DNA from 3 places in the Streptosporangium sp. NPDC049376 genome. Region 1 is predicted to be linked to each of the others. Evidence: riboswitches for the same ligand, from Rfam matches in the RefSeq annotation. Region 1 holds a riboswitch; each other region holds the start of a gene.
What was found. A riboswitch is a leader RNA that binds a small molecule or an ion and turns the genes downstream of it on or off. The one in region 1 is predicted to bind cyclic di-AMP.
Positions count from the first base shown of each region.

Region 1 (10,434 bases):
CGGAGTCCGGTACGGCACGCGTCGGATCAAGGGTGGGGAAGAGGCCTCAGAGCGGGGAGATCGTCCAGGAGGTCTCGGTCGTCTCGCCCGGCTGGAGCACGATCAGGTCGGTGCCCGAGTTGAAGGCGTCCGGCGGGCAGGTCATCGGCTCGACCGCCAGCCCCCGATAGCCGGACCCGGTGCCGCCGCACACCTGCGCCCACGGCAGGACCGAGGCCCGCCAGCTCACCTCGACCCCGCCTTCCGGGCCGCGTACCCGCACCCTGGTCAGGCCGTCCGCCCCGGGCCTCAGACCGGTGAAGGTGTGGTCGACGACCGTGCCGCCGAGCCGCCTGGGCTCCCTGAAGTCGTACGGCGTGCCGGAGACGTCCTCAAGAGAGGCGGGCAGCATCCGCTCGTCGGGCAGCAGCACCCTGTCCGCGGGCACCAGCAGCTCGTACTCCCCGGCGTCCTCGCCCGCCAGCAGCCAGGGATGCGGCGCGCAGCCGTACGGCGCGGCGTGCTCACCGGTGTTCTCCGCGGTCAGCGTGGTGGTCAGCCCGCCGGAGGTCAGATGGTGGAGCACCCGCAGGGCCAGGGTGAACGGGTAACCGGGCACCGGGGTCACGGTGTGCGCCAGCCGTACGTGGGCGGGGCCGATCTCGACCGGTGACCACCTGACGTCGGCGACCAGCCCGTGCAGGGCGTTGCCCCGGGACTCCTCGTTCGCGGTGAGGCGGTGGGTCACGCCGCCGAAGGTGTAGCGCGCCCCGCCGACCCGGTTGGGCCACGGGGCCAGCAGGGTGCCGCTGTAGAAGGGGACGGGCCCCTCCGGCGGCCAGTCCGCCACCAGGTCGCGCCCGTCGTGCCTGAGCACGCGCACGGCCGCCGCGAACTGACTGATCTCGGCGTACATGTCACCGTCACGAAGGATGAACTGCCTGGGCACGACTGTCCTTTCAGGCGGAGGCCCGCTCGACCAGATGCGTGTCGAGGATCACGACCGGCTGCTCCAGGTGTTCACCATTGATGCGGGCGACCAGGAGGTGGGCCATCTGACGGCCCATCGCCTCGGTCGGCTGGTGCACGCTGGTCAGCGGGGGAGAGGAGTGGGCCCCGGCGGGGGAGTCGTCGAACCCGATCACCGCCACGTCGCCGGGGACGTCCCTGCCCTCGTGCCGCAGCACCCGCAGCGCGCCCAGCGCCATCGGGTCGGAGGCGGTGAAGACCGCGTCCAGGTCCGGGTGCTCGGCCAGGAGCCCGCACATGGCCCGCGCGCCGCTGTCCTCGCTGAAGTCGCCGTAGGCCACGATCTCCGGCACGCCCGTGGCGATCAGCGCGTCGCGGTAGCCCGCGAGCCGGTCGACGCCGACCCCCATGTCCTGCGGGCCCGCGATGGTGGCGATCCGCCTGCGGCCCCTGCCCAGGAGGTACTTCACCGCCTGCCTGGCCCCGGCCCTGTTGTCCACGTCGACGTAACAGTAGGGGTCGAGCCCGACGGGCTTGCCGCCGATGACGGTCGGCACGCCCATCTCCTCCAGCCTGCCGGGCAGCGGGTCGGCCCCGTGCAGCGAGATCAGCAGCACCCCGTCGACGTGCTGGCCCGTCAGGTAGTGCTCAAGACGGTCGTGGTCCTGCCTGGACTGGGCCATCGCCAGGATCAGCTGCAGGCCCGTCTCCGAGAGCGCCGAGCCGATGCCGCGGATGGTCCCGGCGAAGTAGGGCTCGTCGAAGACCCGCAGCTCCGACTCGGAGACGACCAGCGCGACGGTGTCCGTGCGCCGGGTGACCAGGGTGCGGGCGGCCCGGTTCGGGACGTAGCCCAGCTCCCTGATCGCCTGCTGCACCGCGTCGCGAGCCCTCTCGCTCACCTTCGGCGAACCGTTGATCACCCGGGAGACCGTGCCGCGCCCGACTCCGGCCAGGGCCGCGACCGCCTCAAGGGTCGGACGACGGTCGCCGTTCATGTTTCTCGCCCCCATGAAAGATTCTCCGGACTTCATTGTGCAGGACCGGTCAGGCCTCCACGCCTGATTGTCTCGGCATACCAAAGGGCGCTCTCCTTGGGAACTCTGCGCTGCGTCGGGTAGTCGACGCGCACCAGCCCGAAGCGCTTGCCGTACCCCCAGGCCCACTCGAAGTTGTCCAGCAGCGACCAGGCGAAGTAGCCGACGAGCGGCGCCCCCTGCCCGATCGCGGCGTGGCAGGCGCGCAGATGGGCCTCGATGTAGTCCCTGCGCTCCGGGTCCCGCACGAAACCGCCGGCGTCGGCGACGTCGTCGAAGGCCGCGCCGTTCTCGGAGACCACCAGGGGGATCCGGGGGTAGTCCCCGGCGACCCGCAGCAGGACCTCCCGCAGCCCGTCGTGGTCGATCTCCCAGCCCATGCCGGTCACCGGACGCCCGCTCCCGGCGAACGAGACGTGCTCGCTGCCCACCCAGGGCGAGCCGGTGTCCGTCGGCGCCGCCGCGGCCGAGACCGCGCCCCCCGGGGCCCCGGAGACGGTGAACCGGCTGTAGTAGTTGATCAGCAGCATGTCCATCGGGGCGGAGATGACCCCCATGTCCCCCGTCTCAGCGAGCCCCTCGGCGGCCTCCCCGAGGTCCGCCAGGACGTCCGCCGGATACTCCCCCCTGAGCAGCGCGTCCAGGAAGAGACGGTTCTGCAGGCCGTCGATGCGGCGGGCGGCGTCCAGGTCGGCCGCCGAGCGTGTCAGCGGAGAGACGGCGTAGAGGTTCACGCAGCCGCCGATCCGGCTGCCGGCCCGCTGGGCGCGCATGGCCGCCATGGCCAGCCCGTGGCCGAGCAGCAGGTGGTGGGCGGCCAGGACCGCCCGTGCGGGTTCCCGCCGCCCTGGGGCGTGCTCCCCGGAGGCGTAGCCGAGGAAGGCCGCGCACCACGGCTCGTTGACCGTGCTCCAGTTGCGCACCCGGTCGCCGAGCGCGTCGTGTACGGCCGCCGCGTAGTCGGCGAACCGCAGGGCGGTGTCCCGCGCGGGCCAGCCTCCCGCGTCCTCAAGGGCCTGGGGCAGGTCCCAGTGGTAGAGCGTCACCCACGGGTCGATCCCCTGGCCGAGCAGTTCGTCGACCAGCCTGCGGTAGAAGTCGAGCCCCCGCTGGTTGACCGCCCCCACGCCGTCCGGCTGGACGCGCGGCCAGGAGACGGAGAAGCGGTAGGCGCCCAGGCCGAGCCGGGCCATCAGCCGGACGTCGTCGCGGTAGCGGTGGTAGTGGTCGACGGCCACGTCGGCGTTCTCACCGTTCACCACCCGCCCCGGCAGGCGGGCGAAGGTGTCCCAGATGGACCTGCCGCGCCCGCCCTCGGAGACCGCGCCCTCGATCTGGTAGGCGGAGGTCGCCGCCCCCCAGGCGAAGCCCTCCGGGAACCTCAGTTGCTGATCCTGTGTCTGCTGCGTCGTCATGCCTTGACCGCACCTTCCATGAGGCCGCCGACGATCTGACGGCCGAACACGACGAAAACAATGAAAAGAGGCAGGACCGAGACCGCCGTGCCGGTGAACAACATGACGTAGTCGGTGCCGTGGGCCTGGTTGAGCGCGGCGATCGAGGTCTGCACCACGGGGTTGTCCGGGTCCAGCACGATCAACGGCCACATGAACTCGTTCCAGGTCTGCATGAAGACAAGCAGCGCCAGTACGGCCATGCCCGGCCTGAGCGCGGGCAGGATCACCCGGGCGTAGACTCCCGCCGTCGAGGCGCCGTCGACGCGGGCGGCCTCGACCAGTTCGTCCGGCACCGCCTGGGAGGCGTACTGGGTCATCATGAAGACCCCGAACCCGTTGACGAGGAAGGGCAGGATCACCGCCTTGAGCCGGCCGGTCCAGCCGAGGGTCACCATGAGCTCGTACAGCGGGACCACGCCCATCTGCTGGAGCGGGACCATCATCGTCACCAGGATCAGCCCGAGCAGCGCCCGCCCGCCCCGGAAACGCAGCTTGGCGAAGGCGAACCCGGCCAGCGTGGAGATGAACACGACCGAGACGGTCACGGTGACCGAGACGACGGCCGAGTTGACCAGGCCGGTGAGGAAGTGGGCGTCCTCGGCCGCGAGCAGCCGGGCGACGTTCTCCCCCAGGTGGCCGCCGGGCAGCAGCGGCGGGGGAACGTCGATCGCCTCCTCGTTGGTCCGGGTGGCCATGACGAACATGTAGTAGACGGGAAAGGCGGAGATCACGACGGCGAGGGCGAGCGTGGCCCTCGTCAGCGGTCCAGCGTCCCCTGGGCGGCTCATCCGGCGCCTCCGATGCGGCGGGTGAGCAGGTGGTTGACGAGCGTGCCGAGCAGGATCAGCACGAACAGCAGCCAGGCGGCGGCGGAGGCGTACCCGAGGTCGAAGTCACGGAAGGCCTCCTTGACGACGAACATCGCCACCGTCTGGTACTGGCCGGTCGCCCCGCCGCTCATCGTCGGGTTGCCGTCGAACATGACGGGCTCGGTGAACAGCGTCAGGCCGCCGATGGTCGAGACGAACACGGTGAAGACGATCGTCGGGCGCAGCATCGGGACGGTGATCCGCCAGAACTGCCGTCTGGCGCTCGCGCCGTCGAGGGAGGCCGCCTCGTACAGGTCTCCGGGGATGGTCTGCATGGCGGCCAGCAGGATGATCGCGTTGTAACCGGTCCAGCGCCAGTCGACCATCGTGGAGATCGCGATCCACGCGGACCACTTCTCGTTCTGCCAGCTGACCGCGTCGACTCCGAAGAGGCCGAGGAACCAGTTGACCATGCCGTAGTCGCGCCCGTAGAGCTGGGTGAAGACGACGGCGACCGCGACGACGGAGGTCACCAACGGCAGCAGCACGCCCATGCGGAGGACGAGCCTGCCCCGGATGCGCTTGTTGAGGGCGTTGGCCAGCAGCAGCGCCAGCACGAGCTGCGGGACCGTCGAGATGACGAACATCCCGAGCGTGTTGACCACCGCGTTCCAGAAGGCCTCGTCGGCGACCAGGGACAGGTAGTTGCCCGCCCCCACGAAGGCCCTGTCCCCGGCGAGCTCCCAGTCGTGCAGCGAGACCCACAGGGTGTAGCCGAGCGGGAAGACCCCGAAGAGGACGAACAACACGAAGTACGGCGAGACAAAGAGATAGGGGGTGACCAACAGGTCGAACCTGGCGAACAGCGCGCCGTCCCGTCTCCGTACGGCGGGCGGGCGCTCACCGGGCCCGGCCTGGGCCGGGGCTGCGGCGTGCGGGGTCATCGATCGGCCTTTCGGGGGGCTTTCCTGGCTGGTTTCTCTGTGGGCCCCACCGGTCCCGGGGCGACGGGACCGGTGGGGGAAGCGGATCAGCCGGCCGCCTTGACCCCGGCGTCGAGGAACCTCTGCCAGGCCTGGTCGTAGGGGACCGAGCCCTGGTCCATGCCCTCAAGGATCTTCTCGACCGCGGTCTTCACCTGGGCGTGCTTCTCACCCAGGAAGACCGGCTGCAGGTTCTCGACCGACGCGCCGAAGATCCGGCCGGTCGGCGCGTCGTTGAAGAACGGGTTCCTCAGGTCGCCGACCGCCGGGTCCCGCTGGGCGGGCAGGGAGCTGGGGAAGGCGGCGGCCTCCTGGAAGGCCATGATCTGGCCGTCCTTGCCGGTGAGGTAGTTCACCACCTCGGCGGCCTCCTTCGGGTGCTTGCTCTGCCTGGGCACGGCCAGGTAGGAGCCGCCCCAGTTGCCCGCGCCTCCCGGCACCGTCGCGACGTCCCACTTCCCCTTGCCGGGCTCGCCCGCGGCGCCGGAGACCACGCCGAGCATCCAGGCGGGGCAGCCCATCGTGGCGAAGCCGCCCTTCTTGATGGCGGCGTTCCAGGGCGGGGTGAAGGAGGCCAGCTTGGCGGTGAGCCCGGCCTCGCTGAAGCTCCTGACCGTGTCGAAGGCGGTCTTCACGGCGGGGTTGGTGTCGATGACGAGTTTGTTGGACGTGTCGATGTAGGTGATGTCGCCGTTCCTCTGCGCCTCCTGGGCGAGGATCACGTTGTAGAGGGTGTTCGGGCCGTCCAGGAAGCGCGGCGCGTCCTTTCCGGGATTGGCGGCCTGGAACCTCCTGCCGACGTCCATGAAGGACTTCCAGTCGGGCCAGAGCCCGCCGACCTCCTCGCGGTCCGTGGGCAGGCCCGCCTTCTCGAACAGGTCGGTGCGGTAACACATGGTCATGCCGCCGATGTCGGTGCCGAGAGCGAACAGCTTGCCCTCGGCGTTGACGCCGTTGTCCCACTTGGCAGGGGGGAAGTCGGCCTTGCGGCCTCCGAGGCCGTACTGCCCGAGGTCGGTGAAGAACTGCGGGCGGGCCTTCATCAGGCCCATCGCGCCCTCGTCCAGGGCGACCACGTCGGCCGCGCCGCTGCCCGCCTGCAACCGCTGGAGCAACTGGGGCAGGTAGACGTCCTCGAAGCGGTCGGTCAGGTTCTGGTATCTGATCTGGATGCCGGGGTGGGCGGCGTTCCAGGCCTGGGCGGCCTTGTCGTAGCCGAAGTTCTCGCCGCCGCCGAAGGTGTGCACGGTGACGACGACCGGTTCGGCCGCCGTGGACGCGGGCCCGTCCGTCCCGCCGGAACCGCACGAGGTCAAGGCCAGCGCCGCGGCCGTGACCGTCGTGACCGCGGCGAGCCTGCCGCACCGCCTGTGGTTCAACATTCCGGACCCCTCTCAGGTCGTTCGCCCGAATCGGTGGGAGGTGTCGTCACGGGCCGGTCCCCGACAGACGCGGCTCTGCGACGAGGCGGTTCCTCAACGTATTGGGAGCGCTCCCACGAAGCGTGGCCGACGGGTGGGCCGACGTCAATACGGCGAGACGCAACCGTTACCCTCCTCCGTTTCCCTTGCGACTTATGGGCTTAAATGACCACAAAATGGATGCGCTTCTTTTTGGGAGCGCTCCCATATCGGCGGAGGGTCGGGACGCCGAAAGGGCCGTGGCTGGGGAGCCACGGCCCTTTCCGGATTCGGGGGATCACCGCCGCGGCGGGCGGGGAGTCCGCCGCGGATGGGGGTCTCGTACGGCGGGGGCCGTACGGAGGGAGGGGATGGGGTCAGCCGCTGTAGACCGGGTAGCCGTAGCCGACGACCTGGGAGGTCGGACGGATGCGCTGCTCGACCTTGCCGTTGCCGGTGTTGCCCTCGATCGTGGTGATCGTGCCGTTGCCGTTGTCCTGCTTCACGAAGCCGACGTGGTCGATCCCGTCGAGGTCCTTGCCGCCCTTCCAGTCGAAGTAGACGACGGCGCCGGGCTTGGGAGTGGTGCCCCAGTGGCCGTTGTCCCTGAACCACTTGGCGTGGGTGACGGTGTAGGCGTCCCAGCCCATGGTGGGGCGGATGCCGGCCTGCTCGCCGACCCAGGAGACGAACATCGCGCACCAGGGGGCGTTGGCGTAGTCCTGGATGCGGCCGCCGTCACGGGCGGTGGTCTCCTTGGCGCGCTCACTGGACATGTACCAGGAGTGGAACTTGGTGCCGCCGCCCTGGGCGTTCTCGCTGACGCCGATCTGCTGGGAGGCGATGTTCAGAACCTGCTGGGCGGTCACCTTGGGCAGGCGCTCGGCCGTGGTCTGGAGGCTGGTCTTGGCGGTGTCCGCGCTCGCGTTCCGGACGGTGGCGGACGTCTGCTCGGGGGTGTCCGCCAGGGCGGGTCCACCGGCGACGACTCCGCCGCTGAGGGCGATGGCGGTGCCGAGGATGACACGGGCCAGGTAGTGCGTCTTGGGGGTGGAGGTAAGGCGGTGCTTGGCCATGGGGTACTGCTCCTTGCGTCGCTTCCATGCCGCCTACCGGGTTAGCTGACGGGTTCGGACTGGAAAGTGTCCTACAGCGCGTATGCGCTGATTCACCCCAAAGGACCTGGGTCCCCGGTTCCGCGAGACTCGCGGATTCGGCGGCCGTGTCCATCAGGCGGATGTCCACCTGGTGGAGCACGGTCGGGCAATGTCGTGGCAATGCGCTGACCTGCAAAGGTCTGGGCGTTCGCCGCGAATTCGTTGAACGTACGTGAACCGGACAGACGATTACAAGTCCGACACATTGCCTTGGCTTGGGAATGGGCCTCGTTCGAGGGGGAAGACTGGGGCCTCGTCCACCCGGGACGATCTCCCTTTCGGTGACGCGATCCCCGGTGGGAGAGGGGATCGCGACACGACGGGCACGATGAAGGGCAAGGGCAAGGACTTCGCGTGCCAGGTGAACGTAGATCTTTTGGCCGACCCCTCCTCCACCGGGTCAAGAGGGGGTCTCTTTACCCGTCCCGGCGGGGTCGCCCCCGGCCCCTGGGCCGGTCAGGGGCGTGACGTGAGCGCGGCGAACCGTACGCCTGTGAGCTCCTCGGAGACGATCCACAGCCGCCGCGCCAGGTCTTCGTCGAGAGCCCTGGGCGAAGGCGTCAGCGCCCTGGGGCCGGGGCCGACGTACGTGCCGCCGGCCACGCCGGGGTGGGTCGCGGCGTACAGGGAGGGGAGGGCCCCTTTCTCCGGAGCCTTGAGCGCCAGCCGCATGAAGGCGGTGACCGGCCGGGTGAACACGCCCGGCCGCATGATCGAGGTGGCCGTCGGCCCGGGATGGACGGCCAGGCTGAGCAGTTTGCCTCCGGCCAGGCGCTGTAGTTCGAGGGCGAACAGCAGGTTGGCCAGCTTGGACCTGCAGTAGGCGCCGAAGCGGCGGTAGCCGTTCTCCAGCCCCAGGTCGTCGAAGTCGATCCGCCCCATCGCGTGCGCGCCACTGGAGACCGTGACGACCCTGGCCCCCTGTCCGGCCAGCAGCCGGGGCAGCAGCGACCCGGTCAGGGCGAAGTGCCCGAGATGGTTGACGCCGAACTGGGCCTCGAAGCCGTTGGCCGTCGTCCGCCGTGGAATCATGGCGACGCCCGCGTTGTTGACGAGGAGGTCGATCGGCCGGTCAAGGTCGTCCGTGAACGCCCGCACCGAGGCGAGATCGGCCAGGTCAAGGCCTCTGAGCTCGACCCGTCCCTCCGGGGCCGCCGCCCTGACCCTCTCCAGCGCCACCCGCCCCCTGGCCCGGTCGCGCGCGGTCATGATCACCTCGGCGCCTCGCCGGGCGAGGTGCAGGGCGGTCGCCAGCCCTATCCCGCTGCCGGCACCCGTGACCAGTGCCGTACTGCCGGACAGGTCGGGAATGTCATCAGCGGTCCACATGATCGGCGTCTCCGGGGCCAGCTGTACGAAACGGTTTCGTACACTACGGTAGATCGTCACGAGTACGACCCGCAAGAGGGCATATTCGTGTGTTCACCCGTAGTTCCCGGCGCCGTAAGACGTCCGGGTTACGGTGAGGCGGTCGTGAACGGGTCATCGCCCGGCGTGGAGGACGGTCGAGACCACGCGCGGGAGCAGGGTTCGGCCGTTGCCTGGGTGGAGTCCCCGCTGCAGATGCTCTGCGCCGTGGAGGCCCACCACGCGGGGCTGCTCGGCGCCCACGCGCGAGTGGTGCCCAGGGCCGGGCTGCGCCCGCTGGCCGTCACCCGCCGTGAGATCGCCAAACTCGGCCCACCGGCCGGGCTCGAACTCGACGAGCCCTCGCCCGAGATGCCCAGGCCCCGCAGGGGGACGAGCTGGGCGGTCGGCGACGCCTTCTCCGGCAAGGTCCAGGCGGCCTGGCTCACCGCCCTGCCCGGCCGGATGGTGATCGTCGACGACGGGCTCGCCACGATCAGGCTCCTGGAACTGCTCACCGGGCGGTTCTGGACGCCCCTGCTCCGGGCCAGAGCCACCCCGGGACCGCTCAGGAAGGTGCTCGGCTCGGCCGCGGGCATGCGGCTGCGGGCGGCCGCCAGGGCAGGCCGCCTGTCGATCTTCACGGCGCTGCCCGTCCCCGACGACCTGGCGCGGGCCGTACGCGCACGGGGGGCCGAACTGGTCACCCACGACTTCGCCTGGCTCAGGTCCCAGCCCATGCGCAGACCGGGGCCGAGGGAACGCACCGTCGTCCTGGGCACCTCCCTGGTCCGCAACGGCCTCATCCACCGCGACCACTACTTCGGCTGGCTGGCCGGACTCGGCTCGACCGGGCCCGTCGCCTACTTCCCGCACCGCAGAGAGGACCCCGGCGACCTCGCCAGGGTCGGCAGGCAGCCCGGGACCACCGTCTACGACGGCGGCGCCCCCGCGGAGATGACGCTGCGCGGACTGGAGGCCGAGCAGCGGGTCCTGAGCCTGCCCTCGACCGCGGTCACCTCCCTGCGCGTCCTGCTGTCGGCCCGCGGCGTCGTCGTGGAGACCGTGGACGTCCCCGACGAGTGGTGGACCGCCCAGGCGGCGCCCTCCCTCAGAACGCACCTATCGATGTTCGCCCATCACGACACTGGAGTCACAGGTTGAAGGTCCTGGCCGTGGCCGACTCGGATTCCTACCTGAAGTGGGCCGCCTACCTGCTTGAGGGCCTGCCCTCGGGCTGTACGGCGGAGCTGACGGTGGTCCGTACCCCCATCACGCCCTCACCGGCCCAGATCC
Region 1 is NZ_JBITMT010000001.1:1,066,503-1,076,936, forward strand. It holds gene ACIBVQ_RS04910 (aldose 1-epimerase family protein) at 47-928, opposite strand; gene ACIBVQ_RS04915 (LacI family DNA-binding transcriptional regulator) at 939-1,946, opposite strand; gene ACIBVQ_RS04920 (GH1 family beta-glucosidase) at 1,979-3,400, opposite strand; gene ACIBVQ_RS04925 (carbohydrate ABC transporter permease) at 3,397-4,230, opposite strand; gene ACIBVQ_RS04930 (carbohydrate ABC transporter permease) at 4,227-5,195, opposite strand; gene ACIBVQ_RS04935 (ABC transporter substrate-binding protein) at 5,282-6,616, opposite strand; gene ACIBVQ_RS04940 (CHAP domain-containing protein) at 7,012-7,710, opposite strand; cyclic di-AMP (ydaO/yuaA leader) riboswitch at 7,726-7,863, opposite strand; gene ACIBVQ_RS04945 (oxidoreductase) at 8,248-9,120, opposite strand; gene ACIBVQ_RS04950 (hypothetical protein) at 9,265-10,302, shown strand; gene ACIBVQ_RS04955 (DUF6716 putative glycosyltransferase) at 10,314-10,434, shown strand, end outside.

Region 2 (10,434 bases), on a different contig from region 1:
GAGCGAGCGTGGTCGGAGAGCTGCACGTCGAAGGTCAGCTTCTGAGCGGTGGTCATGGCGGCGGTCCTTCTCTTCGTGGCGGAGTGCACCTACGGTCCATTCTGGGACGGAGCAGGCACCGGAAAACTACTGCATATATGCCAAAATCCGGCAGCCTGCTCGGTGAGACGAACAAAAAAGACGCGCCCGGCGGCTCTGCTGAGCCACCGGGCGCGTCTGGGGTCGTGCGGGCGGCTTGTCAGCCGGCTACTCGGGCGGTGATGTCGTCGCCGATCTCGTGGGTGGTACGGCTCGCCCACCCGGTCTGGCGCTCGACCAGGTCCTCGGCCACGGCCTGCTCGACCTTGGCCGCCTCCTCGGTCAGGCCGAGGTGGTCCAGGAGCATGGCGACCGACAGGATCGTGGCGGTCGGGTCGGCCTTGCCCTGGCCCGCGATGTCCGGGGCGCTGCCGTGGACCGGCTCGAACATGCTGGGCGCGGTGCGGTCGGGGTTGACGTTCCCGCTGGCCGCGAGGCCGATGCCACCGGCGACGGCGGCGCCGAGGTCGGTGATGATGTCGCCGAAGAGGTTGTCGGTGACGATCACGTCGAACCGCTCCGGCTGGGTGACGAAGAACATCGAGGCCGCGTCGACGTGGTAGTAGTCGGTGGCGACGTCGGGGTACTCAAGGCTGACCCGGTCGACGGTACGGGACCACAGGTCACCGGCGAAGGTGAGGACGTTGGTCTTGTGGATCAGCGACAGCTTCTTGCGCGGCCTGCTGAGCGCCTTCTCGAAGGCGTAGCGGACGACGCGCTCGACACCGTAGGCGGTGTTCAGCGACTCCTGCGTGGCGATCTCGTACGGCGTGCCGCGGCGCAGCACACCACCGGCGCCCGCGTAGAGGCCCTCGGTGCCCTCGCGGATGACGACCATGTCGATGTCCTCGGGGCGGGAGCCGCCCAGCGGGGTCGCGACGCCGGGGAAGAGCTTGACCGGACGCAGGTTGACGTAGTGGTCGAGCTCGAAGCGGAGCTTGAGCAGCAACTCGCGCTCCAGGATGCCCGGCGGCACACTGGGGTCGCCGACCGCGCCGAGCAGGATCGCGTCGTAGCCGCGCAGTTCGTCGAGGACCGCCTCGGGAAGGACCTCACCGGTTCTGTGGTACCGGCCGGCACCCAGGTCGTAGGTGGTGGTCTCCACCTTCGTTCCGACGGCTTCGAGGACCTTCAGGCCCTCGGTGACGACCTCGGTCCCGATCCCGTCTCCAGGGATGACGGCCAGACGAACATTGCGCGAATCCATAACGGGCACCCTATCTGCTCTGTCTCGATAATCGAACCACCGATCTCACCCCTCGGACACTTCCCGCCCCGGAAGGCCCTGAAAAGTTTGTCCTATTTGCGATCTTTTGACCGTTTCGTTAAGGTCCTGGCCATTCGTATCGTCGCCTAATTCGCGCAGGCCATCCCCCTCTTTCGGTCCGCGCGGAGCCGGGGAACCACTTCCGGGGTCCACGGGGCGTCCGAGCCGCACTCCGTCTGGCGGAGCACGTTTCCGGCGTTTTCCACGAGGCCCCTCGGGGCGAGTCGGCGCCACCACGCGCCGTAGGGCGACCTCCACGCCCGAGCCCGACAGCTCACCCGGCCGGCCCTATGGAAGGAACGGTCCTGAACGGCAAGACCTACCCCCGTGTCCTGACCCTGATCGTCACCGGCTCGACCATCCTCGCGACACCCGCCGTCGCACTGGCGGACTCCTCCCTCACCACCACCTCCCCCACTCCTCTCCTCGCGCTCGCCGCCGCCGGATTCGCCCTCGCGCACCCGGCCCCCACCGCGGAGAGCTCCCGGACCCCGCTCACCGCTCCCGCCGTCGAACCCGCCCCGGCCGGATTCTCCGGGACCGCGCGGAAGGTCCCGGCCTGGAAGAAGGCGCTGAACTGGGCGATGTCCAAGCGCGGCACACCGTACGTCTGGGGTGGCACGGGCAGGGGCGGCTTCGACTGCTCGGGCCTGATGCTCCGCGCGTACGGCGCCGCGGGCATCCGGCTGCCCCGCACGACGACCCAGCAGTACTCCGCGTTCGCCAGGAAGATCTCCTGGAAGAACCTCAAGCCCGGTGACCTGGTCTTCTTCCACAACCTCGGTCACGTCGGCATGATCACCAAGCCCGGTTACATGGTCCACGCCCCGCGCAGCGGCGACGTGGTCAAGGTGGAGAAGCTGCAGGCCTGGCGCCGCGCCAGCTTCGCGGGAGCCGTACGGCCGGACCCCAAGGGGGTCGAACTCGCCGACGAGCGGGCCGAGCTGGACACGGCGATCAGGCAGTCGACCCAGGCCGGTACGGCCCTCGCCCGCTGACCCACGCCTCTCCCGGTCCCGGGCGCCGCACCGCCCGTGGCCCCGGAGGGACCCGGCTCAGGAGGAGTGCGGGGGCACTCCGCCGTTGTCGCGGCGGTCCAGCGCGGTCTGCAGGGCCTGGGCGGCCTCGTTCTCGTTGTCCTCGGGACGGTTCCAGGGATACATGTCGTACATGACGCTTCTCGTCTCGTTCGCACAGAGCTGGCTGAAGGAGGAAGGGGAGCCTGGACCCTGGTCACGGGCCCTCATCGGATCGCGGATCCGGATCACGGATCGACGGGAAACCGGGGCCGACGAACGCCATCACACCGCGGCGAGTTGCCGGCCCGCCCCTGTGTCAGGCCTCGCCGCGGCAGGTAATAAGTACGAGAACCTGGCGCATTACCAGCCATAATAACCGGCCCTCCGCAATCTGTCTCACCCCTCGTGCAGGCTTCTCATATATTGAGACGAGGCTCGGCCGGAAAAGCAGACGGCCGCCGCCCCGCGAACGGGGACGGCGGCCGTGGGAGCCGTGCTCCGGGATCAGTCGGCCAGGTCGACCGAGCGGCCGCTGTCGGCGCCGATCTCGCCGCCGATCTGGTCGATCACCTCGGCCGGGATGGCGGAGTCGACGGTCAGCGCGATGAGGGCCTTGCCGCCCTTGGCGTCCCTGGCGACCTGCATGGAGGCGATGTTGATGCCGTGGTCGCCGAGGATGCGGCCGACGACGCCGACGACGCCGGGGCGGTCGTCGTAGGTGAAGAACGACAGGTGGTCGGTCGGCTCGATCTCCATCTGGTAGCCGTTGACCTCGACGATCTTCGTGACCTGCCGCGGGCCGGAGAGCGTGCCGGAGACCGAGACGGCGCGGCCGTCGGCCAGGACGCCGCGGACGGTCACCACGTTGCGCCAGTCGGGGCTCTCCGCGCTGGTCACCAGCTCGACGGTGACGCCGCGGTCCTTGGCCAGGAGCGGGGCGTTGACGTAGGTGACGGAGTCCTCGATCACGTCGGTGAAGACGCCCTTGAGGGCGGCCAGCTCCAGCACGCGGACGTCCTGGGAGGCGATCTCACCGCGCACCTCGACGTCGAGCCTGGTGGCGACCTCACCGGCGAGGGCGGTGAAGACGCGGCCGAGCTTCTCCGCCAGGGGCAGACCCGGCTTGACGTCCTCGGCGACGGCGCCGCCCTGGACGTTGACGGCGTCCGGCACGAACTCGCCGGCCAGGGCCAGCTTCACGCTGCGCGCGACCTGGGTGCCGGCCTTCTCCTGGGCCTCGTGGGTCGAGGCGCCCAGGTGCGGGGTGACGACGACCTGGTCCAGCTCGAACAGCGGGCTGTCGGTGACGGGCTCCTTGGGGAACACGTCGATGCCCGCGCCCGCGACGCGGCCTTCCTTGATCGCGGAGTAGAGGGCGCCCTCGTCGATGATGCCGCCGCGCGCGACGTTGATCAGGCGAACCGACGGCTTGACCTGGTGCAGCTCGCGGTCACCGATGAGCCCGACGGTCTCCTTGGACTTGGGCAGGTGCACGGTGATGAAGTCGGACTCGCGCAGGACCTCTTCGAGGGAGGCCAGCCTGACGCCCATCTGTGCGGCGCGGGCGGGCTGCAGGTAGGGGTCGTAGGCGATCAGCTCGACGCCGAACGGCTGCAGGCGCTGGGCGACCAGCTGGCCGATCTTGCCGAGACCGAGGATGCCGACGACCTTCTCGTCCAGCTCGACGCCGGTGTACTTCGAACGCTTCCACTCGCCGCCCTTGAGCGCGGCGTGGGCCTGGGCGACGTTGCGGGCCGAGGCGAGGATCAGCGCGACGGTGTGCTCGGCGGCGCTGGTGATGTTGGAGGTGGGGGCGTTGACGACCATGACGCCTGCCTTGGTCGCGGCCTCAACGTCGACGTTGTCGAGTCCGACGCCCGCGCGGGCGACGACGCGGAGCTTGGGCGCGGCGGCGATCGCCTCCGCGTCCACCTGGGTGGCGCTGCGCACGATGAGCGCGTCCACGTCGGCGAGGGCGGGCAGGAACTTGGCGCGGTCGGCGCCGTCGGTGTGGCGGACCTCGAAGTCGGCTCCCAGGACGGCGAGACCTGCCTCGGAGAGTTCCTCTGCGACCAGTACGACGGGCTTGTTCACGGGCTGGATCCTTTGGAGACGTGGAGGCTGCGGACGGACCTCTCGTAGTCTATCGAGGCTTGTGAACGCGTTCACGAGTGTCCCGCGATCCGAGACGGTTACCCACTTCGTACACCTTCTATGCCTACAAAATTCATCTTGGTCTTGATCTAGATAAAACTTCGCGATTACCCTGATAAGCCGTGGTTCTCTACCTAAGGTTCCGTGTATGAGCATCGGGAACCCCGCTCTCGGCGACGTACTCTCGCAACACGGCAGCCCGCACCGGCTGCTGACGGCGCTGGCCGAATACGGGCTCCTCGTGGCCGTGCGCCCTGATCGCTCCGTCGTGCTCGGCACGACCCAGACCGGCGAACGGGTCCTGCTCGGCTACACCTCGCAGAGCACCTACGCGCGCCACCGCGGCAACCACGCTCTGTCGGCGTGCGACGCCGACACCATCCTCGACATCCAGCGTGCCACCGGCGTGCGCGAGATCGTGATCGACGCCGCGGGCCCGGCGGCGGCGGCCGTACCGATCGAGGATCTCCAGCGCCACCTGCTCTCCACCCGCACCGGCCCGACGCCCGCGCTGTCGAGCGCGGCCCCGACGGCCTACGCGACCGGAGCGATGGCCACGGTCCCGCGTGCCTCCGTGCCTCCGGTCGTCCCCGTGGCTCCGGCGACCCCGGTGGCTCCCACAGTCGCTCCCACAGTGACTCCCGCGGCGGGCCGGCGCACCAGCCCGGCCCCCGTGCCGCCCGCGCCCGCCGCCCAACCGTGGATCCCCGCGCCGCGTCCCCACCTGTCGGGGCCGATGCAGATGGTCGACCCCGGTTACGGGCGCTGCACACACCCGATCCTGCCCGCGCTGCGCTTCGCGATCTCCTACGTGCTCGCCGACTACCCGCTCGTGCACCACGTGTGGATCTCCGAGGCCAAGACCTCCTCGGGGGCCCCCGGGATCATGCTGCACGTCAAGGTGCACATGTCGGCGGCCGAGGACGTGGTCAGGGACATCCACCGCGGGGTGCGCGCCCGGCTGCCGCAGCTGGCCGCCAGCGAGGCGCCGATCCTGATGGCCAGGGTCGCCGACGCCCGCAGCGAACAGCGGATGATCGAGATCGGCGCCCACGTGGTCTGCGCGGGCACCACCGACTGAACCGGACAGGTGGCGGCCCGCCCCTGAACGGGCCGCCACCTGTCCGCCTGACTAACCCAGCCGCCGGGTCAGCGTGACCCCGGTCCTGGCAAGGCCAGGGCGATCAGTCCCGCCAGCAGCGGCAGTCCGACCCCGACGGCGACGAGGGGAAGCCACGGGACGCTGAGGACCATCTCAAGCTTGGGGTAGGCGACCCCGTTGAACCCGACCTCCCGGTAGTCGTTGCGCTGCACGACCGACTGGCTCGCCATGGCGAACCCGGGCAGCAGGCCGACCAGCAGGCCGAGGGGCACCCCGAGGCCCGCGACGAACACCGCCTGCCCCGCCGCGACCGCCCGGCGGGTGCGGGGCCGGGCCCCGACCGCCGAGAGCGTGTCCAGGTCGGGCCGGGCGTCGGCGGCGGCGAGGCCCGAGGCGGCGAGCGTACCGCCGAGCACCACGAGCGAGGCCAGCGCCCCCATGACCCACAGGGTGGAGTCGGTCCTGGCGGGCTCGGCCTCCTTTCTCAGGGTGACCCCGACATCGGGGGTGATCGCGCGCACCGACTCCCTGAACCGTCGCTCCCGCTCCGGATCAGGACGGCCGTCGCCCGGGCGGACGATGAGCCCGTTGAAGCCGGAGACGTAGCCCGCCTTGGTCACCGCCGCCGCGGGCACCACCCCGAGCACCGGGGCGGGCCCCTGGAAGGTGACCCCGACCGCGGGCATGACCACCTCGGCGTTTTCCGTCCTCGCCGTGAGCCCTGTGGCGTTCAGGCGGACCTCGCCGTTCCTGACCGCGCCCGGAGCGAAGACCACCGCCCTGCCCTCGGCCAGCGCGGCCTCCGCCGCCCGGTCGGTACGGCCCAGCAGGAACCGCAGCAGGTCGGGACCCCCGACGGGCAGGGAGCGCAGCGGCCCCGAGTGGAAGAAGCACTTCCGGCAGGAGCGCCGCTCCATGTCGAGGTCCCGCGTGCGGCCCTCGTCGTCGAGCACCTCGTACGTCTCAAGCGGCGTCGCCCCGGGAAAGGTCTCGGCGACGAGCAGCCGGATCCGATCCCAGGTCTCCTTGGGGACCTCGTTTCCGTAGATCGCCGTCGTGCCCGGGGGGAAGCCGTCCCAGAGCTTCTGTGCCCCCGTCGCGGCGCTGCTGGTGATCCCGACGGCGACCGTGCAGAACGCCGCGGCGGCGGCCAGCACCGCCACGACGGCGGGAGCCGTACGGCCCCGGTTCCTTGCTGCGTCCCTGACGGCCAGCCGCAGGGGCAGCGGGAGCCCTCCGGCCAGTCCGCCGATCCGCCTGACCAGCCAGGGCGTCACCATGACCAGGCCGAGCAGGCCCAGCACCCCGCCGAGATAGATCGACGCCTCGGCGCTGACCGTCCCGTAGAGCATCGCCGCGGCCCCCGCCACGAGCAGCACCAGGCCTGTCAGCGGGCGGCCCGCCCGGTCGCGCGCCGTGGGACGCCTGCCCGCGAGCACCGTGACCGCGTCCGTCCCGGCCGCCTGCACGGCGGGCACCACGGCCGCCGCGATCCCGCTGACCAGACCGAGCACGGCGACCGGCACGAGCTGCCCGACGGGCACCTCGAACGGCCCCAGCTCACCGGCGGGCCAGATCCCCATGACGGCCGCGATCACCCTGGCGGTGCCGACACCGAGGACCGAGCCGAGCACGGCGGCGACCAGTCCCAGGGTCAGTCCGTCGGCCAGCACGACCAGCTTGAGGTGCCGGGCCGAGGCGCCCTGGGCGGACAGGAGCGCGAGCTCCCTGCGACGGCGGCGGATGCCGACGGCGAAGGCCGGGCCCGCGAGCAGGACGACCTCGATCACGGCCAGCGTGATCCCCGAGGCCGCCGTGGCCATCGCCGAGGTGGTCTGCGCCACTCCCCGCCGGTAGTCGAGGGGCTGTCCCGGGCCGTTCCCCGCCGAGGGAGGATCCGCGAGCACCGCCGGTGACGTCACGGCGATCCCGGCCTGATTGACGCGGAGTGTCCCCTCCCAGGTGAGCGGGGCGGGAAGGTCGGCCAGCCAGACGTCCCTCGTGTTGGGATCTCCGGCGGGGAACAGCGAGCCGGGGGGTCCGATGAGCGATCCGCCGTACTCGGTCCGCTGCTCGGCCACCCTGCCCACCACGTGTTTCACCACGTCGCGGCGGGTGTAGTGGATCGTCGTCCCGACGGGGCCCTTCATGGAGGCGGTGACCACGACCTCGTCGGCGTTCTGCGGGTAGCGTCCCTGGAGCAGGGGGAACATGCCCTTCGTCATCGGGTCCCGCAGGTCCAGCTCGACGACGGTGGCGGAGGTGTACCTGCCGTCCGTCGAGTACTCGTCGTAGGTCGAGCGGACCGGGATGACCCGTGCCCCCTGACCGAGCAGGGCCTGGATCTGTGCCCGGGACCTCGGCTCGGCCCTGCGGTCATCGCGCGGTTCCCAGGCCTCGCCTGTCGTGTCCTGCCGGATCGGCCGGCCCTGCTCCGTGTCGACCAGCCTGGCGTCGGCCGCGCCCAGGAGCATGGGGACCTGCTCCTGGAGCGTCAGCTCACGGGTGGCGAAGAGGGTGAGGGCCGCGGTGACGGCCAGGACCGGGAGGCCGATCATGACCACGATGAGCGCGCTGCGCGCCTTGGCGCGCCAGATGTCCCTGCGGGAGATCCGCAGCGCGGCGAACAGGGCGCTCATCGGGCGCTCTCCATGGGGGCGGAGGTCATGTCGGCGATCTCCCCGTCGCGCAGGAAGACCACCCGGTCGGCCCAGGCCGCGTAGCGGGGCTCGTGGGTGACGAGGAGGACCGCCGCTCCCGCGTCGCAGCGGGTGCGCAGGAGCTGGAGGACCTCGTCGCCGGTCGGGGTGTCGAGGGCGCCGGTCGGCTCGTCGGCCAGGATCAGCCTCCGTTGGCCGGCCAGCGCGCGGGCGATGGCGACCCGCTGGCGCTGGCCGCCGGAGATCTCGTCGGGGAAGCGGTCGGCGACGTCGGCGAGGCCGACCTCGGCCAGTACCTCCCTCGCCTCCCGCCGGGCCTGGGCCGCCCTGACGCCGTCCAGCTCACGCGGGAGCATGACGTTCTCCACGGCGGTCAGCGAGGGGATCAGGTTCAGGTCCTGGAAGACGTAGCCGACGTGGCGGCGGCGGAGCCCGGCGAGATCCGCGGCCCGCATGCCCGTCAGCGACGTGCCCTCGACGGCCACCTCGCCCGAGGTCGGGGTGTCGAGGCCGCCCGCGAGGTTGAGCAGTGTGGACTTGCCGGAGCCGGAGGGCCCCATCACCGCGATCAGCTCCCCCGCCGCCACGTCCAGGCTCACCTCCCGTAACGCCCGTACGGCCTGCGGCCCCTCGCCGTGGACGCGGGTCACGTCCGCGAGCCGTAGGACCGGTTCTGTGCTCATCGATGTCTCTCCTGCGTCTGGATGGAGGCCGTGAGCACGGCCTCGCAGTGGTCGAGCCAGCGCTGTTCGGCCTCCGCCTGGAAGATCATCGAGTCGATGACCAGCCGTTGCGCCGGACTCTCCGCGTTCGCCCGTTTCGCCCGGGTCAGCTCCTGCAGCGTGCGCATGGTCGCCACGCGCTGGGCCTGGATGACAGGCCGTACGTCGGCGCCGGCGGCGACCGCCATGGCGAGCTTGATGACGAGTTCGTCCCGAGGCCGGTCCGACTGGGCGACGGGGGTGCTGAACCATCGCGCCATCTCGGTCAGACCGGCCTCGGTGATCGTGTAGACGACCCGGCCCTGCTCGTCCTGCTCGCCGGATGTCACCAGACCGTCACGCTCCAGGCGGGAGAGCGTCGTGTAGACCTGGCCGATGTTGAGCGGCCAGGTCGCCCCCGTCGACGCCTCGAACTCGGCCCGCAACTGATAGCCGTAGCGGGGTCCCCGGCTCAGCAGAGCGAGGAGTCCTTGCTTGATCGCCATGGATACCGAGTATGCATACCGAGTATGGCTGTCGCAAGAGATCCGCATATTCTGGACAGGTTCCACCGTTGGGGCGGATACTCGGGGGATGAGCTCGACGCATCCCCCGGCCCGCGCCTCCGACGGGGACCGCGATCGTGCGATCAACGAGCTTCGTGACCGCGCCGTCGAGGGTCACCTCTCGCACGACACGTTCCTCGGCCGGGTGGACATGGCCCTGCGCGCCCAGAGTCAGGGCGAGCTGGAGAACCTGGTCGCCGATCTGCCGCAACGCGGCCGCTTCCGCCGGATGGTCACCGAGATCGTCGCCTCGGCCTCCGACTTCACCAAACGGGTGGAGTCCGCCTGGCGGCGCCCGAGGCTGCCCAGGCTCGCGCTGCCCGGGGACAACCGCACCCGCTACGTGGTCGGCCGGGGTTCCGCCTGCGACCTGGTCCTGGCCGACCTGACCGTCTCCCGGATCCACGCCGAACTGCGCCGCGACGGGGAGGGCTGGATCGTCGTCGACCTCGGCTCGCTCAACGGCACCCGGCTCAACGACTGGCGGCTGGTCGGCCCGGCGAAGGTCCGCCCCGGAGACGTCGTGTCCTTCGGCGACTGCGTCTTCCTGGTGATCACTCCCCAGCTGGGGTGACCCCTCCTGCCGCGAGCGTCCGCGCGGTCAGGGGGTAGCGCCTGGCCAGCAGCAGGCTGATCCCGGCGAAGAGGGCGGGCAGCAGGGTCCCGCCGTACAGGGTGACCGCGACCGCGGCCTCCGGCTGCGCGACCGGGTTCGCCGGGCCCGACTCGACGAAGCCCGCCGCGCCGAGCAGCCAGCCGAGCACGAGCGCGCCCAGCGCGAAGACCACGGTCTCGCACGCCGCCCAGAGTCCGGTGAACGACCCGGCGCGGCGCCCGCCGGTCACCATCGTGTCGTGGGCCACGACGTCGGCCAGCATCGAGACCTG
Region 2 is NZ_JBITMT010000025.1:18,634-29,067, forward strand. It holds gene ACIBVQ_RS36050 (branched-chain amino acid aminotransferase) at 1-56, opposite strand, end outside; gene ACIBVQ_RS36055 (3-isopropylmalate dehydrogenase) at 239-1,285, opposite strand; cyclic di-AMP (ydaO/yuaA leader) riboswitch at 1,434-1,648, shown strand; gene ACIBVQ_RS36060 (C40 family peptidase) at 1,636-2,343, shown strand; gene serA (phosphoglycerate dehydrogenase) at 2,869-4,458, opposite strand; gene ACIBVQ_RS36070 (hypothetical protein) at 4,667-5,599, shown strand; gene ACIBVQ_RS36075 (ABC transporter permease) at 5,668-8,259, opposite strand; gene ACIBVQ_RS36080 (ABC transporter ATP-binding protein) at 8,256-8,963, opposite strand; gene ACIBVQ_RS36085 (PadR family transcriptional regulator) at 8,960-9,487, opposite strand; gene ACIBVQ_RS36090 (DUF1707 and FHA domain-containing protein) at 9,576-10,121, shown strand; gene ACIBVQ_RS36095 (MFS transporter) at 10,102-10,434, opposite strand, start outside.
Region 2: linked by a shared signal. The riboswitch ahead of ACIBVQ_RS36060 (C40 family peptidase) and the one ahead of ACIBVQ_RS04940 (CHAP domain-containing protein) in region 1 are both predicted to bind cyclic di-AMP.

Region 3 (10,434 bases), on a different contig from region 1:
CTGATGGCCCGCACCAGGGGCAAGCTCGGCGTGCAGGGGCTGCGCGGTGACGCGATGCTGCTCGAACTACGCGACCGGCTCAAACGCCAGAGTGAGCTGCCCAGGCTGCCCAAGGGATGGGACTCACGGGTCGTGCTCACCCAGGCGGGTGGCTCCTCCTTCGGAGGTGACTTCCTGGTCTCCATGCGCGAGGGCGACACGGTCGAACTCGCCCTGGTGGACGTCTCGGGCAAGGGGGTCGACGCCGGGACCAGGGCGCTGATGCTCTCCGGGACCTTCGGCGGTCTGCTCGGCTCCGTCTCCGACTTCCTGGGCTCGTGCAACACCTACCTGCACCGTCAACGCGAGGCCGAGGGTTTCGTCACGGCCGTGCACGTACGGCTCAACCTCGCCACCGGCGAGTACGTCATCACCTCGGCGGGTCACCCTCCGGTGGTCAAGTTCGACTCGGGGGCGGGCGCCTGGCGGGTCTCCCCGGCCAAGGGCGTGGTCCTCGGCATCGTCCCCGACCTGCACTGCGAGCCCGACCGGGGGATGCTCCGCAAGGGTGACGCCCTCATGCTCTACACCGACGGGCTGATCGAGCAGCCGGGGCGCGACATCGACGCGGGGCTGGACCGCCTGCTCGGAGAGGCGGAACGACTGCTTCCCTCAGGCTTCCGCAGCGGGGCCCGCAGCCTGGTCTCCTCCATGTCGGCAGGGCACAACGACGACTGCGCGCTGATCCTCATCTGGCGTCCCTGAGCGAGGGCTCACAGCCACCCTGAGTCGCTGGCGATGCGTACGGCGTCGAGCCTGCTACGGGCCCGGGTCTTGCACATGATCCGCGACAGATGGTTACGGACCGTTCCAACGGAGAGGAAGAGCTGGTCGGCGATCTCGTTGGACCGCGCTCCGAGAGCGGCCAGCCTGAGCACGTCCATCTCCCTGCGGGTCAGCGGGTTCTCCGCGATCTCCAGGGCGGCGACGGCCAGTTCGGGATCGACGACCCGCTGCCCGGCCGCGACCCTGCGAACCCCCGAGGCGAGCTGCTCCGGGCTGACACCCAGGCTCATGAGCCCGAGCGCGTGCGCGGCGAGGGCCCGGCGGACCTGACCGGGCCTGGGGCGGTGCGAGACCAGCAGAACCCCGCAGCCAGGGGCCCGCGCGTGCAGATCGAGCGTGACGGCGAAGGCGTCGGCGCCGGGCAGGTCGAGATCGACGACGGCGGTCTCGGGGCGGTGTTCGAGAACCGCGGGCAGAACCGCGTCTCCCGTGCCGACCGCCGCGACGACCCTCATGCCCGCCTCGCCCTCCAGCGAGGCCACCAGGCCCCGGAGGACCACCGGCCGGTGCTCGGCAACCAGGATCCCGATCACGTTCGCCCCCTCGACAGCTCTCTCGCTGGGTCACCGAGCGATCGCTCACTGTCAACGAAGTCTCTCCGCTCGGCAAGGCCCGCGCAAGGGGCGGAACGTGGGGACGTTCGCCCGTGACGCCTGGAACCGCGATAATTCGGCTAATCTCTTAGGGGGCGTTGTCCGCGGCTCCGCGACCGGGGGGTAGGAACCTGTGAGCTGGCTCTTCGGGATCGCTGTCTTCTTCTTCGGACTGATGGCGTCGATCGCGCTGCACGAGGTGGGCCACCTGGTCCCGGCCAAGCTGTTCGGGGTCAAGGTCACCCAGTACATGGTCGGCTTCGGCCCGACGATGTGGTCACGGCGCAGGGGCGAGACCGAGTACGGCGTCAAGTGGATCCCTCTCGGTGGCTACATCCGGATGATCGGCATGCTTCCGCCGAGGCCCGCCGACGACCCGAACAAGCTGCGCGCGGTCTCGACCGGCCCGTGGCGCGCCCTGATCGAGAACGCCCGTGACGTGGCTCTCGAAGAGGTCAAGCCGGGCGACGAGAACCGGGTCTTCTACCGCAAGCCGTGGTGGCAGAAGGTCATCGTCATGGCGGGTGGTCCCGCGATGAACTTCGTGCTGGCCTTCGTGCTGTTCGCGGTCGTGCTGATGGGCTTCGGCGTCGGCGTCCTGACGAACCGGGTCGACGCGGTCCCCGAGTGCGTCAAGACCACCGCCGAGTACACCAAGAACCCCAAGTGCACCTCCGCCGACCCGGCGAGTCCCGCCGCGGCGGCCGGGTTGCGGCCCGGCGACGTCATCGTCTCCGTGGCGGGCAAGTCGACCCCGACCTGGGAGGAGGCGACCCGGGCCATCCGGGGGCACGGCGCAGGACCGGTCGCGATCGGCATCACGCGGGGCGGGCAGGCGGTCACGCTGAACGCCACCCTCATCGCCCAGGACCGCGAGTCGCTGGACGTGCCGGGGAAGATCGAGAAGGGGGTCGGCTACCTCGGTGTCAGCCCCACGACGGTCATCGAACGGCAGGGCATCGGCTCGGTGACCACCCAGATGTGGAACCTCACCGCGGCGACCGCGGGCTCGCTGATGCGCTTCCCCGAGAAGATGGTCGGTGTGTGGAACGCCGCCTTCTCCGGTGAGGAGCGCGACAAGAACGGCCCGATCGGCATCATCGGGGCGGGCCGTATCGGCGGTGAGATCGCCGCCTCCTCCGCCCCGCTGGAGAACAAGGTCGCCACCTTCATCAACCTGCTGGCGGGCTTCAACCTGGCGATCGGCCTGTTCAACCTCATCCCGCTGCTCCCCCTTGACGGCGGGCACATCGCGGGCGGTCTGTGGGAGGGCCTCAAGCGGGCCTTCGCGCGGGTGACCCGCCGTCCCACGCCCGGGCACGTGGACATCGCCAAGGCGCTTCCGCTGACCTATGCGATCGCCTTCGTGATGGTCGTCATGGCCGGTCTGCTGATGTACGCCGACCTGGTCAACCCGGTCCGTCTGGCTGGCTGAATCCTTCCGGGAACCGGTCGTGCGCACCGGTAAGGTTGCGTCGTGAGGGACGTAACGCCGGGAGCGGCGATCGACGTGGCGCTGTTCAGGCTGCGCAGGATCTGGGCGCGGCCGCTGCGTCCGCGCCGGGCCGCCGATCAGCACCGGGCGGTGCAGATGTCGAACGTGATGGTCGTGCACGCCGTGCACAAACTGAACCTGAGCGTTCCCGAGGTGACGGTAGGGGCCGTCGCCGAACAGCTCGACGTCGACCCCTCCACCGCGAGCAGGCTGGTCAACGACGCGGTCGGTGCCGGGTTCGTCGAGCGTGAGGAGTCCGAGGTGGACGCCAGACGGGCCAGGCTGCGGCTGAGCCCGCGAGGCCGACGGGTGCTTGAGGTGGTCGTCGCCTCCAGGCGAGCCTATGTGGACAGCCTGATCGCCGACTGGGACGAGGGAGACCGGGAGGTCTTCGCCAGGCTGCTCACCCGTTTCGCGGAGGAGAGCGTGGCCCACCCGCCGGACCTGACACATCTCGACCGGCTCATCGCGGAGGCCATCGCGGAGACGGCCGTGGGCTGACCTCGGGCAGGCCGTCACGGCCGTCGGCGGGCCGGTTTCCGCTCCGGCGTCTCCGGACGTTCGACACGGACGGGGTCGCCGCGTACGAGCTCGTCGTGGACGTGCCAGCGGGCGGTGGTGACGGCACGCTCCGCCGTCTCGTCTCCGTCCTCGATGCGCTGCCGCAACAGCCGCATGGCGATGCGGCGGTTGAGGCTGAACTGCCGTTCGGTGTCGACCACGACGACGATCCCCGAGGGCCGGTGGGTCGCCCGTACCGCCGTGCTTGCCTTGTTCCGATGCTGACCGCCGGGGCCGCCGGTACGGCAGGCGACGACGTCGACGTCCGCCTCGGTGAACGTCGTGCGCGGGGCGTCGACCTGGCACGGCTGGGCGATGACGTACCAGTTCTTCCGGCCCGTGCCGGTGCGGTACGGGCTGGCGGCCTGCCAGCACAGGGTTCCGGTCCATGAGGCGGCGAACGCCTCGGCACCGGCTCCCGACATCTGGATCAGGACCGATCGGTAGGTGCCGGGCCGGTCGCCGGGAACGACCTGGACCCGGCGGATCTCCAGGTTCTGCTGGGCGGCGTCGACTTCCAGGCGGCGCAGCAGCCGGGCTAGGGCCCAGGCGCATTCCTGCGGGCCACGTCCGGCCGACAGGAGCAGGTGGACGCTCACCCCGGCCTCACCGCCGGCCTCGCCTGCGGCGCTGGTCCCGCTGGGGCGCGGACCCGAGGTCGGGTGTCTTGTAGGTGACCAGGGGGACCGTGGTGGCCACGGGCGTGGCCAGGCCGTGGCCGACGAGGTCGGCGATCACCTGCTCGATGCGCTTGTAAGCCGTCGGCGCCTCCTCGAAGAGGAGCTGACGGTCTCCGCACACCACCAGCGAGCCCACCGGCGTGCGGCGCAGCTCCTCGACCGTGTGCTTGGCCCGGCCCCGGCGCAGGGCGTCCGCACGCGACATCTTGCGGCCCGCGCCGTGCGCGACGGAATGGTTGGCGTCCGGCCCGGCGTGGGCGGCCACGAGATAGGAGGGGGTGCCTCGCGTCCCGGCGATGAGCACGTCACGGCCGTCACCCGGTGCCGCCCCCTTGCGGTGCAGGTAGACCCCGTCGCGGACCTCGACCAGGTTGTGGCACTGGTCGAGGAACGGCTCGGCGGGCTCGGCCCCCAGAGCGTGGGCGACCCGGGCCGCCAGCAACCGCCGGTTGAGCGATCCCCAGCGTACGGCGTCGTCGTGCATCGCCAGGTAGGCGCCGGGATCAGGGGCGGGGCCCGCGCCGTGGACCGCGGTGTGCTCCCGCAGGATCCGTTCGCCCAGCCCCCGGGAACCGCTGTGGACGACGAGGACGAGGTCGCCCGCGGCGAGCCCGAGACGGCTCGCGTGGCCCGGGTCGAAGACGGTCCCGATCCGGGCCAGCTCGACGAAATGGTTGCCCCGGCCGACCGTCCCGAGGCCCTCGACGTGACCGGCGGGGATGTCGCCCTCCACGACGGCCCAGGCCGGATCGTCGGCGTCGTGCTCGGGGTCCAGTGCGCGATCGAGGTCGGGGAAGCGGGCGGCGAGCTTCTCGGGCACGGCGCGCTTGAGCTTCATGGGGAACACGGCGATGCCGCAGCCGATGTCGGAGCCCACCAGGAACGGGTACAGCACGGTCGACGCCATGGCGGCGCCGATGGGGGCGCCCTTGCCGGGGTGCAGGTCCGGCATGGCGGCGACGTGCGTCATGCCGTCGAGGACGGCCACCTGGTGGCACTGCGTGAGGGCGTCGGACTCGATCCAGCTCTCAGGGGAGGCGAACACGGCGACGGTGGCCGGGCCTGCGGCCGTGGACGGCAGAGGGGGGCGTTGTTGCGACAAAAGGTTCTCTTCCCTTAAAGGGGCAGGCTGACAGCGCCGCGGGGCGCGTTGACGCCGTGGCGTCTCGGAGTGGCGGGGCGCTGTCCGTCAGAGCGTCATGGACACGGCGCCATGAACACCACGTTCCCTGAGCCCGCCACGCGAGGGCAAACGGTTTTGCGCCCACCGCCGTCTCGCGACCCGGCCGGCGTACGGGAAGCACGAGGCCGGCGCCTTCATCGAAGCCCGGATGAGCAGGGCGATCGGTAGTGGCGGAAAGTCTTTTTCTGACTGTGTGAATGCTGGTCGGTGAATCACACCTGGCAGGGAGGTGGCATGGAGGCGTTGGCCTCCAAGGGGCCGGGCGGGGAGAGGTGCCGGCTGGACGAGCGGCGCCTGCAGCGGCTGCGGGCCGGGTTGGAGCGTGGTCCGGCCGCGCACGGATATGTGGAGGACCAGCGCTGGACGCCGGCCCGATCGCGGTGTTGTTTCACGTCCGCCACACCTTGCGTGGGGTGTCGTGTCTGCTGCACCGCCTGGGCTGGAGTCCGCAGATCCCTGCGCAGCGGGCTGTTGAGCGCGGCGAGGGGGGGATCACCTCGTGGGTCGTCGAGGAGTGGCCGGCGATAAAGGGCGGCGCTCGACCTGGGCGCCCGGCTGTGCTGGGAAGACGAGTGCGGGCAGAACCTGAGGCCGCCCCGGGGCCTCCTGGACGTGGATCTTTACCTCGCCGTCGACCGGCGGCCTCTCGACGACCAGTGTGCCGGTGTCGGCCTCGGGCACGCCCCGGGAGCTTCGTGACCACTTCAACCGTTGGCGGATGCGTTGCCGCGCCCAGAGAGCCGAGACCGTGGGCACGATGGCGGCCGGAGGCTCAGGAACCAGCCACGTTTGTGAGCGCGGTCCAGCCGGTGGCTCGGATCCACTCGACCAGGTCCAGGGTGGCCGGCTCGATCGAGCGCACCGCCGCGGGGTCCGACCTTCTCTAGTACATCGAGATGTGCACGTGGTCGTAGTGGTTGGCGGTCACACCGCCCCGGTTGGACATGGCACGCCAGCCGGAACCGGTGTTGATGCGCTGACGCCAGATGACGTACTTGACGCCGAGCCTGTCCCTGTTCTTCAGGGCCCAGGCGGCGAGCTCGTCGCCGAGCTTGACGTTGGCCGCGGTGGGCATGGACCCGCCGGTGCTCATCATGAAGTCGCAGGCACGGCCGAGGGGGTGCTCGCCCCCGTCGTTCGCCGATCGGTAGCAGCCCACCTCGTGGGGCAGCTGGAAGGCCTGTCCGACGGCCTCGCGCATGATCCGCGTGCGGTCGGTGATGTTGTCGGACCCGGTGGGCAGCTGGGGCGCCCAGCTGCCGTCGGAGCGGCGCCCCGAGCCTGTGGGAACGAGCTGTTCGAGCTTGTCCTCGATCACGCGGATGACCTTCTCCGCGTCCTCACGCTGAACCTGCACCGCCTTGGCCTCCTGCTCGATCTGCCTGGAGAGCTGGGCCGTCCTGTCCGCGGCCTGTTTCATGAGATCCCGGCTCCGGGCGAAGCCCTGCAGCTGGGCGATCTGCTGGGCGGTCAGCTGTTCCATGACGGCCGCGCCGCCCACCTCGGGGGCCGACAGGATCGAGGGAAGGTCGAGGGGGCCGTTCTGGTAACGGATCTGGACGATGGAGGCGACCTCCCTGCCCGCCTCGGCGTAGGCCGCTTCCGCCTGGCGCAGGTCGGCCTGCGCGACCTTCTCCGCCTCCTGCGCCTTCTTCAGCGACTCCCGTTTGGCGGCGTACGCCTCGATGAGCCGGTCGACTTTCTTGTTGAGCTGGGTCAGTTCGGCGCGGAGCCGGGACTCGTCGGGCTTCGGCGCGGCGCCCGCCGTTTCCGTGCCGCCGAGGACGAAGGCGAAGGTGAGGGCCGAGGCCAGGCAGGCGGCGGCCGTACGTCGATGGAAAGCGGGGGACAGAGCCGTCACAGCTCTCCTCTCCTCACGCCGACCGGGTTAGCTGACGGGTTCGGGCTGGAGGAAGCCCTTCCACCGAAGTGGTTCACCCCAGATGCATGGGTCCCCGGCTCTCAGGTGAGGCACCTGAGATTAGGCATATCGTGCTGTTTGTCCGATGCGTGAGGATAGTAATGGTAAAAAGGTGACCGCGCGACCCCGAGTCGAGACCGATCGGTGATCATTCCGTGACAACGGCGCGCAGGCGCCGAGCTGTCTCCTCAGGCGGAACGTCGTTCACGAAGGCCCCCATGGCCGACTCGGACCCGGCGAGATACTTGAGCTTGTCCGGCGCCCGGCGGATGCTGAACAGCTCAAGATGCGTGTACGCCAGGTCCCTGTCCACCCGCACCGGTGCCTGGTGCCAGGCCGAGACGTACGGCATGGGCACCCCGAACAGCCCGTCCAGGCGGTGCAGCACCTCGGTGTAGAGCGGTCCGAACGCCGCGCGCTCGGCGGGGTCGAGTCCGTCGAGGCCGGGAACCCCGCGGTGCGGGTAGAGATGGACCTCGACCGGCCAGCGGGCCGCGGCGGGCACGAACGCCGTCCAGTGCTCGTTGGCCGCGACCACACGCTCGGCGGCCTCCCGTTCGGCCGCGAGCACGTCGGCGAAGAGGTCGCCACCGGTGCGCTCCCTGTGCCGCCGCGCCGCGCCGAGCAGGGTCCGGGTACGCGGGGTCACGTAGGGATAGGCGTAGATCTGGCCGTGCGGATGGGGCAGGGTGATGCCGATCTCCGGGCCGCGGTTCTCGAAGCAGAACACCTGCTCGACCCCGGGCATCGCGGAGAGCGCGACGGTGCGGTCGATCCACGCCTCCATCACCAGCTCGACCCGCTCGGGAGAAAGCATGGAGAAGGAGGAGTCGTGCTCGGAGGTGAAGCAGACGACCTCGCACCTGCCGACGCCGGGCCGTACCTCACTCAGGCCGCCGACCTGCGGGTAGGCGCCCAGGTTGGTGGAGAAGGACGGGAAGCGGTTCTCGAAGACGGCCACGTCGTAGGTGGGGGAGGGGATCTCGGTCGGACGGCCGGGCGCCGACGGGCACAGCGGGCACTCGTCGGCGGGCGGCAGGAACGTACGGCCCTGCCGGTGCCCGGCGACCGCGACCCACTCCTCGGTGAGCGGGTCGTAGCGCAGCTCGGAGGCGGCGGGCCTGGGCGGCAGGTCGCGCGTGTCGACCGCGCCGCGCTCCGCGTCGTCCCGCAGGTCGAAGTAGAACAGCTCGCGGCCGTCGGCCAGGTGGGTCGCGGTGCGCCTCATCGGTCGCGGATCCCGTCCCCGGCGACGACCAGCTCACCGACCCTGGCGGCGAGTTCCTCGCGAGCCTCCCGCCCGAGCCCGGAGTCCGTGATCAGGACGTGGGCCTCGGACAGCTCGGCGATCGTGCTGATCCCGACCGTCCCCCACTTGGTGTGGTCGGCGGGCACGACCAGGCGGTGCGCCGAGGCCACGAGCGCCCGGTCCGTCTCCGCTTCGAGCAGGTTGGGGGTGGTGAACCCGGCGCGGGCGCTCATCCCGTGCACGCCGAGGAACAGGGTGTCCACGTGCAGCCCTCTGATGGCCGCGACGGCCACCGGGCCGACCAGCGCGTCCGAGGGGGTGCGCACCCCGCCGGTCAGCACCACGGTGCGGTCGGCGCGCGGTGCGCGGTGGAAGACCTCGGCGATCCGGATCGAGTTGGTGATCACCGTCAGCTCTGGCACGTCGGTCACGAAGTGGGCGAGCGTCCAGGTGGTGGTACCCGCGGAGAGCGCTATCGCCGTGCCCGGCCTGACGAGCCCGGCGGCGTGCCTGGCGATCGCCTCCTTCTCCGACTGCTGACGCGCGGACTTGGCGGTGAACCCGGGCTCCTCGGTCGAGCCGGGTCCCGTGGCCGTCGCCCCACCGTGGACCTTCTCCACGAGACCGCGCTCCGCCAGCGCCTCAAGGTCCCTGCGGATCGTCATGTCGGAGACACCGAACTCGCGGACCAGGTCGGCGACCCTGACCCCGCCACTGCCGCGCACCCGTTCGAGAATCACCTGCTGCCGCTGCTGGGCGAGCATCGATCCCTCCTTAATCCACCAGACTCCAGCAAATTACCACAGACTCACAGGGGTGAATGTTGGATTATGGGGGTTAAGTGCTCACAGTCGCTCAAGCTCGGCATGGATGTTGGCCCGCGCCCGCGTCTCAAGGTCCGCGACGTGGAAGATCACGGGAAGGTCGAGCAGCGAGCGCAGCACCGCGGCCCTGCCCTGCCTGAAGAGCTCGTCGGGGACGAAGAAGTACTCCTCCCGCACCGCCGCCGCGTAGACGGCGTACTCCTGAGGAGAGGAGGCGAGGATCGCCAGGTCGGCGTCGCACAGCACGGCCCCGTCGGCGTCCCCTGGCTCGGGGGCGTGTGTGATCGTGAGCCTGACCAGCCGCGCGACCGTCCCGACAGCCTCCGGTGACATCCCGAGCTCGGGCAGCGCCCGCTCGGCGAGCCTGGCGCTGCGCTCCTCGTTGTCGCTGCGCCGGGGGTCGTAGACGGCGTCGTGGAACCAGGCCGCGAGCCGTACCAGGTCCGGGTCGGCGGCACTGCCGGCGAGCGCGTCGACGTGGTCGAGTACGGCCGTCAGATGTGCGGTTGTGTGGTATTTGCGGTGTGGCTCGCCGTACCGGGACAGCAGGTCCGCGCCGAGCCGGTCGGCCTCGGTTCCGGCCAGGAGGCGCCAGCGCTCCATCAGCTTCTCGCTCATGCGAGGCAGCCTAGATCCGCCCTCTTGTACGGCGGGTGCCCCGGGAGGAACGTAAGAGGCGGATCCCGCACCCGGCGGGGTTCACGGAAGGAGGCCGCGTGGGCAAACGAGCGCGTAAGAACCGGGCCCGTAAACGGAACAAGGCCAACCACGGAAGACGCCCGACGTCGCGTTAGCCGCGTCGTCCCCAGGAGGCGAGCAGCCGGGTCTGGGCGTCGGTGCCGGAGGCGATCGGCTGCTGTGCCCCGATGACCCCCGCCTGCCGGTAACCGGCCTCGGCGCCCGCGACCCACGCCGCGCAGGCCTCGACCAACTCGGGATCGAGCTGTTCGTCGGCGCCGATCGCCCTGGCCAGGTCCCAGGTGTGGATCAGGACGTCGGCGAACAACTCGGTGACGTACTCCCCGCCGGGCACGTCCCCGAAGGAGAGTCTGGCCAGGCGGGTCAGCGCCCCCTCCCCGTAGGCGGCCTGCACGGCGGCGGTG
Region 3 is NZ_JBITMT010000005.1:522,040-532,473, forward strand. It holds gene ACIBVQ_RS17910 (PP2C family protein-serine/threonine phosphatase) at 1-744, shown strand, start outside; gene ACIBVQ_RS17915 (response regulator transcription factor) at 753-1,358, opposite strand; gene ACIBVQ_RS17920 (M50 family metallopeptidase) at 1,552-2,853, shown strand; gene ACIBVQ_RS17925 (MarR family winged helix-turn-helix transcriptional regulator) at 2,896-3,414, shown strand; gene prfH (peptide chain release factor H) at 3,429-4,073, opposite strand; gene ACIBVQ_RS17935 (RNA ligase RtcB family protein) at 4,081-5,256, opposite strand; gene ACIBVQ_RS17940 (winged helix-turn-helix domain-containing protein) at 5,535-6,224, shown strand; gene ACIBVQ_RS17945 (coiled-coil domain-containing protein) at 6,221-7,198, opposite strand; cyclic di-AMP (ydaO/yuaA leader) riboswitch at 7,201-7,335, opposite strand; gene galT (galactose-1-phosphate uridylyltransferase) at 7,407-8,486, opposite strand; gene ACIBVQ_RS17955 (DeoR/GlpR family DNA-binding transcription regulator) at 8,483-9,271, opposite strand; gene ACIBVQ_RS17960 (metal-dependent phosphohydrolase) at 9,353-9,949, opposite strand; gene ACIBVQ_RS17965 (50S ribosomal protein bL37) at 10,048-10,125, shown strand; gene ACIBVQ_RS17970 (TIGR03086 family metal-binding protein) at 10,122-10,434, opposite strand, start outside.
Region 3: linked by a shared signal. The riboswitch ahead of ACIBVQ_RS17945 (coiled-coil domain-containing protein) and the one ahead of ACIBVQ_RS04940 (CHAP domain-containing protein) in region 1 are both predicted to bind cyclic di-AMP.